DNA from 2 places in the Acuticoccus sediminis genome. Region 2 is predicted to be linked to the other one. Evidence: riboswitches for the same ligand, from Rfam matches in the RefSeq annotation. Region 2 holds a riboswitch; the other holds the start of a gene.
What was found. Region 2 has a riboswitch for glycine ahead of DLJ53_RS02395 (D-amino acid dehydrogenase). Riboswitches for the same ligand answer to the same signal wherever they lie in the genome.
Positions count from the first base shown of each region.

Region 1: it holds a riboswitch for glycine, as region 2 does, so the genes downstream of both, gcvT (glycine cleavage system aminomethyltransferase GcvT) here and DLJ53_RS02395 (D-amino acid dehydrogenase) in region 2, are expected to answer to the same signal.

Region 1 covers NZ_QHHQ01000004.1:96,795-100,192, reverse strand. The annotation lists gene DLJ53_RS18665 (MaoC/PaaZ C-terminal domain-containing protein) at 1-408, shown strand, start outside; gene DLJ53_RS18660 (NAD(P)H-dependent flavin oxidoreductase) at 498-1,499, shown strand; glycine riboswitch at 1,570-1,671, shown strand; glycine riboswitch at 1,673-1,764, shown strand; gene gcvT (glycine cleavage system aminomethyltransferase GcvT) at 1,818-2,939, shown strand; gene gcvH (glycine cleavage system protein GcvH) at 2,941-3,309, shown strand; gene DLJ53_RS18645 (NUDIX domain-containing protein) at 3,306-3,398, shown strand, end outside.
Region 2 covers NZ_QHHQ01000001.1:557,953-561,350, reverse strand. The annotation lists gene DLJ53_RS02405 (pyrroloquinoline quinone-dependent dehydrogenase) at 1-650, opposite strand, end outside; gene DLJ53_RS35895 (glucose dehydrogenase) at 647-1,021, opposite strand; glycine riboswitch at 1,404-1,493, shown strand; gene DLJ53_RS02395 (D-amino acid dehydrogenase) at 1,630-2,880, shown strand; gene DLJ53_RS02390 (metallophosphoesterase) at 2,938-3,398, opposite strand, start outside.

The DNA of each region.
Region 1 (3,398 bases), on a different contig from region 2:
CAGACCACGCCGCCGCTCGCCGCGCAGGAGATGCCGGAGCGCGCGCCCGACCGGTCGGTGACCCTCGCGACATCGCCGGGGCAGGCGCTGATCTACCGCCTTTCGGGCGACTACAATCCGCTGCACAGTGATCCTGCGAGCGCCCGGCGGTCGGGCTTCGACCGGCCGATCCTGCACGGCCTCGCGACGTTCGGGATCGCCTGCCGGGCGCTGATGCTGACCCTTTGCGGCAACGACCCGGCGCGCGTGCGCGGGCAGGACGGGCGGTTCTCGTCGCCGGTCTTCCCGGGCGAGGCGATCGCGGTGGACATGTGGTCGCTGGAGCCCGGCGTCGCGGCGTACACGGCGCGGGTGCCGGCGCGCGACGCGACGGTCCTGACCAACGGGCGGTTCGAGTACGCGGCCTGATCGGTCGCGCGATCGGTGCCTAAGCACGGGTCTTGTCCTCGGGGCCCGAAGTGACGAGTATCGGGAAAAATTGCCGGGAGCGAAACGCAGTGCCATTCCGCGAAACGATCAAGTCGCTGAGGATCCCCGTCGTCGGGTCCCCGCTCTTCATCATCTCCAATCCGGACCTCGTCATCGCTCAGTGCAAGTCGGGGATCGTCGGCTCCTTCCCGGCGCTCAACGCGCGCGAGAAGGACGGCGAGCCGGCCATGCTGGAGGTTTGGCTCAAGCGCATCACCGAGGAGCTCGACCGGCACAACCAGGCGAACCCGGACCGCCCGGCCGCGCCCTATGCGGTGAACCAGATCGTCCACCGCACCAACAAGCGCCTCGAGCGTGACCTCGAGATCTGCGTGAAGTGGAAGGTCCCGGTATGGATCACCTCGCTCGGCGCGCGGGTCGAGGTGAACGAGGCGGCCCATTCGGTCGGCGCGACGGTGCTGCACGACGTCATCAACAACACCTTCGCCAGGAAGGCGATCGAGAAGGGGGCGGACGGGCTCGTCGCGGTGGCGGCGGGCGCGGGCGGGCACGCCGGCCGGCAGTCGCCCTTCGCGCTGGTGCAGGAGATCCGCCAGTGGTTCGACGGGCCGCTCGTCCTGTCGGGTGCCATCGCGCGCGGCGATTCCGTGCTGGCGGCGCTGGCGATGGGGGCGGACGCGGCCTACATCGGCTCCGCGTTCATCGCCACCGAGGAGGCGAACGCGGTCGACGGCTACAAGCAGATGATCGTCGACGGCGCAGCGGACGACATCGTCTATTCGGACCTCTTCACCGGGGTGTGGGGCAATTACCTGAAGTCGTCCATCTCGGCGGCGGGGATGGACCCCGAGAACCTCCCGACCAGCGACCCGTCGGCGATGAACTTCGGCTCCGGCTCCTCCAAGCCGAAGTCGTGGTCCGAGATCTGGGGCTCGGGGCAGGGGATCGGCGCAGTGGACCGCGTCGTCCCGGCGGCGGTGCTGATCGACCGCCTCGCCGCCGAATATGCCGCCGCGCGCCGGCGCCTGCTGGGCGAGGAGCCCGCGGCGAGGTCCGTCGCCGCCGAGTGAGGCGCGCGCCGGTCGAGTTGGGGGCGGCGCCGGGGTCAGCTTGACTTTCCCGGCGCAACAATCATTGTTTGCTCGACACGCGGGAGAGACCGAGGCTTCGTCAATGGCGAAGTCGCGGCGCCGAAGGAGCAACGGCCCGGAAACTCTCAGGCAAAAGGACCGCGCGTCGACGACATTCTGGAAAGCGACGGCGGCAGCCGTCCACCGAAGGAGTAGCCGTTCCCGCTTGCGGGGCGGGAAATCTCTCAGGTGCCATGACAGAAGGGCAAGATGTCCGGCAACCGCCGGGCACCCTGAGTCATGGGCTAGGAGAATGGCGTGGCCGAACACTCGACCGAGACGCTCAAGGTTACCCCGCTTGTGGACGTCCACAAGGCGGCCGGTGCCCGCATGGTGCCCTTTGCCGGGTACCTCATGCCGCTGCAGTACAGCGGGATCATCGCCGAGCATGCGGCGTGCCGCGAAGGGGCCGGCCTCTTCGACGTCTCGCACATGGGCCAGCTCCGCCTCGACGAGAGCGAGCCCGGCGCCGCCGCCGCTTGGCTGGAGCGCCTGACCCCGTCCAACATCGCCGGCCTCGGCGAGGGCGCTGCACGCTACTCCGTCCTCACCAACGAGGCGGGCGGCGTCGTCGACGATCTCATCATCACCAACATGGGCGACCACCTGCGCGTCGTGGTGAACGGGGCGCGGCGCGAGGCGGTGGCCCACCACTTCGCCGAGCATGCCGACCCCAGGGTGACGGTGACCCCGCTCGACCGCGCGCTGATCGCGATCCAGGGTCCGGCGGCGGAGGCGGCGCTCGCGCCCTTTGTCGACGTCGACCTCTCCGCGCTGACCTTCATGAAGGCCGTCTACGGGACCGCGTTCGGCGCCGACGCGATGATCTCGCGCTGCGGCTACACCGGCGAGGACGGCTTCGAGATCTCCGTACCCAACGAGGTGGCCGCCGAGGCCTGGACCCGGCTCGCCGCCGACGAGCGTGTCGCCCCCGTCGGCCTCGGCGCGCGCGACACGCTGCGCCTGGAGGCGGGGCTGTGCCTCTACGGCCAGGACCTCACCGAGGAGATCAGCCCGGTGGAGGCCGACCTCGGCTTCATCATGCCCAGGCGCCGGCGCGAGGAGGGCGGGTTCCTGGGCGAGGAGCGCATCCTCGCCGAGCTCGCCGACGGGCCGAACCGCAAGCGCGTCGGCCTCGCCGTCGACGGGCGCGTCCCGGCCCGCTCCGGCGCCATCCTCCAGATCGACGACCTCGACGTCGGCATCGTCACCTCGGGCGGTGTCGGGCCGACCGTCGGTGCGCCCATCGCCATGGGCTACGTCGACACCCAGTTCGCCGGGATCGGCACGAAGCTTGCCGCGATCGTGCGCGGGAAGCCGGTACCGGTGACGGTCGCAGAGCTTCCCTTCGTACCATCGCGAGCCAAACGAAAGACGTAAGATGAAACGCTTTACCAAGGACCACGAGTGGATCGAGGAAGCCGATGGTCTCCTCATCGTCGGGATCTCGGACCACGCCCAGGAGCAGCTCGGCGACATCACGTTCGTGGAGCTGCCCGAGGTCGGCAAGACCGTGGCCAAGGGCGACTCGTTCGCCGTGGTCGAGAGCGTCAAGGCGGCGTCGGACGTCTACGCGCCGGTCGACGGCGAGGTCGTCGAGGTGAATTCCGCTCTCGACGAGAAGCCCGAGCTCGTCAACGAGGCGCCCGAGACCGGCGGCTGGTTCGCCAAGCTCAAGGCCGACGGGGTCGACCTGTCCGACCTGATGGACCGGGCGGGCTACGACGAGTACCTGAAGACGATCTCGTGACATCGCCCCGCCTCGCCGTCCGCGCGCTCATCGTGGAGGAGGGGCGCCTCCTCCTCGTCAACGCCTATCCCGATGGGCGGAGCGACCTG
Region 2 (3,398 bases):
AGCAGCGCATCGCCGACCTTCACCGGGGTGTTCTCCGGCGAGTACTTGCCGATGGCCGCGCCCTCGGGGAGGTCGCCGGTATGGAAGGTCCAGGCGCGCTCGAGGTTGCCGACGTTCTCCGGCGTGATCTGGTCGAGCGGGGAGTAGCGCTGCGCGTTCGCGTCGCCGCCCCAGAACGGCCAGTCCTGGCCGACCTCGGGCTGCGGCTGCGGGGCGCGCTCATCACTCTCGGCGGCGACCTGCGTCGTGGCGCCCGGCGTTTCGGCCGCCGGGGCCGCTTCGGCACCCTCGGTCGCGGCGGTGCCGGCCTCGCCGGTTGCAGCCTGATCGGTCGCGCCGGCATCCGTGGCACCGTCCTCCGGGGACGTTGCGGCGGTGGCACCGGTGGCAGCCGCATCGGGCGCGGCGGCGGGCGCTTCGGCCTCGGCGGCGGCCGGAGCGGCCGGAGCGTCCGGGGTGGCCTCGGCGGCCGCTGGAGCGTCCGGGGCGGCGGTCGCGTCCGGGGCGGTGTCCGTGGTGGCGGGGGAGGCGGGTGCCTCGGTCGCGGCGGGCGCGGGTTGCGTGTCCTGCGCGAGGGCGGGGGCGGTGAGCGCGCTCGTGACGATGAGCGCGGCGGCGAGCTTCGAATGGAGCGGAGTGGTACGGATCACAGTGCACCTTCGCGTGTGCGACGGCCGAGGAGGGGGGTGAAGAGGAGGATGATGACGAAGAGCACCGTCGGCGCGACGACGCGCGGGACCTGCGCCCACCAGTCGGTGCCCACCTCCCAGTAGGCCCATCCCAGCGTGCCGAGCCAGACGAGCAGGTAGAGCCAGATGGCGGCCATGCTGCGCTGCGCGAGAAGCACGGCGACGATGATCAGGCCGAGGCCGGCGAGGCCGTAGTACCAGCTGCCGCCGAGGACGATGAGCCAGGCGCCAAGGCCCAGCAGCGGGAGGCCCAGAAGGGCGACGACCACGGCAAGTATGGTCGTTGCCCAGTGGCCGCGAGGCCGCGAGTGCGGCTCGGATGCGTACGCCACGATAATCCCTCACTTCGGATGGTTTCGGACGGCGTCGGGTCCGCACAAGGTCGGGCTCTGGCTCAGGCCCCGCGGAACTCGATCACCGTGAATGTGTGCTAGGCCAACGCGTGAGGCGGCCAATGGTTCACTATCCCATGATATAGGAGGACTTTGGTCCTTCCGGCGAAAACCGCCCGGGATCCGCGGCGTTTTTTACCGCCATGCCAAGGGTCATGCCAGACATGACCCATGGAACTTTCGTCGATGTCCGATCGGAGCGTGGTGGCTGGACCGGATCGAACCTCGCCGCGCGGGGCGCGCCGTGGCCCCGTTCGGACGGCAAGAATATCACCGTCGAGATCTTGCGGATTTCGGGCCGATATCTTATGTGCGCAGTATTAAGACGGCACCGGGAGAAGGTGGGGTCCGCCCCACCGCCGAAGGAGCAACCGCCCCGGAAACTCTCAGGTCCCAGGACCGGTGTCGTCTCCACACTCCGGAAAGCGGTCGTCCGCCATCGGACGGCCCACCGAAGGAGAAAGCCCCTCGGGGCGAAGCTCTCAGGTTCCAGCACGGAGGGGGCAACGCGGCAACCATCGACGCCGCCCGTGCTGCAGGAGCCCTCTGTGACCCATATTGCCGTCATCGGTGCCGGCGTGACCGGCCTCACGACCGCCTATGCCCTCCTCGACCGTGGCTTCGACGTCACCGTCTACGAGCGCAACCGCTATGCCGCGATGGAGACGAGCTTCGCCAACGGCGGCCAGCTCTCCGCCTCCAACGCCGAGACCTGGACCCAGTGGGGCACCGTGCTGAAGGGCCTCAAGTGGATGCTCCAGGCGGACGCTCCGCTCCTCGTCAACCCGCGCCCGTCGCTCCACAAGATGCGCTGGATGGCCGAGTTCCTGGCCAACATCCCGAACTACCGCGCCAACACGGTGGAGACCGTCCGTCTCGCCATCGCCGCCCGTTCGGTGCTGTTCGACATGGCCGAGCGCGAGGGCATCGACTTCGACCTCGAGAAGCGCGGCATCCTGCACTTCTATTCGACCCCGAAGGACATGGCGCACGCCCGCGACGTGAACGTCCTCCTCGCCGAGGGCGGCCTCGACCGCCGCGAGCTGTCGGCCTCCGAGATCCGCGAGATCGAGCCGGCGCTCAAGGGCGACTTCGTCGGTGGCTTCTTCACCGAGAGCGACGCGTCGGGTGACATCCACAAGTTCACCATGGGCCTCGCCCGCGCCTGCGTGCGCCGCGGTGCCAGCCTGCGCTTCGGTGTGATCGTCGAGGACGTGGCCGCCGTCGATGGCGGCGCGCGGGTCCGCGCGGACGGCGTGGAGGAGATGTTCGATGGCGTCGTCGTCGCCGCAGGCATCAAGAGCCGCGACATCGCCCGCTCCCTCGGCGATACGGTCAACATCTACCCGGTGAAGGGCTACTCCATCACCGTGGAGCTGAAGGACGAGCTGAGCCGTGCGGCCGCGCCGTGGGTGAGCCTCCTCGACGACCGCGCCAAGATCGTGGCGAGCCGGCTCGGCGAGGACCGCCTGCGCATCGCCGGCACCGCCGAGTTCAACGGCGACAACCTCGACATCCGCGCCGACCGCATCCGCCCGCTGGTGTCCTGGTGCGAGAAGTACTTCCCGGCGCTCTCCACCGAGCACGCCGTGCCGTGGGCGGGCCTGCGGCCGATGATGCCTTCCATGCTGCCCCGCGTCGGCCGCGGCAAGCACGCGGGCGTCTTCTACAACACCGGCCACGGCCACCTCGGCTGGACCCTCTCCGCCGCGACCGCCGAGATGGTGGCCGACAGCGTCGCCGCCGAGCTCCGCCCGGAGCGTCCGGCGGCCCGCCCGGCGCTTGCCCTCGCCGCGTAACCGACGAAGGCTCCGTCCATCGGGCGGGGCCTTTTTTCGTGTGGCCCGCCGCCGTGCCTACGGCGCCGGGTCGCTGCTCCGGATGAACCCGACACTCTCGTCGAGGCGAACGGCTGTGAGGGTGTTGGTGAAGTAGGCGCCCGTGTCGACGCCGATGCGGCCCTCGCTCCGCACCGGCTTCGGCTCGGCATAATGACCGTGGACAACGAGCTTGCCCGGCCGCCACGGCGCGCCGGGGTCGGTCGGATGGCCCCACAGCATCACCCGCTCGTCCTGCGCATCGAGGTCGACCCGCGGCTCCAGGTCGGCGTGCACGAACACCACGTCCCCGCTCACGAGGTAGCGCATCAGGCGTTGGCGCAGCAGCGCGACGTGGTCGCCCATCGCCTCGGCGAGCGCGGCGGCGATGTCCGACAGCTCCTCCGCCGCCTCATGCCGGGGCGGGGCGATCCCGTAGGAGGCGAGGGTCTGGACGCCGCCGAAGGTCAGCCAGCTTGCTCCTGCCACCGGGCTGCGCA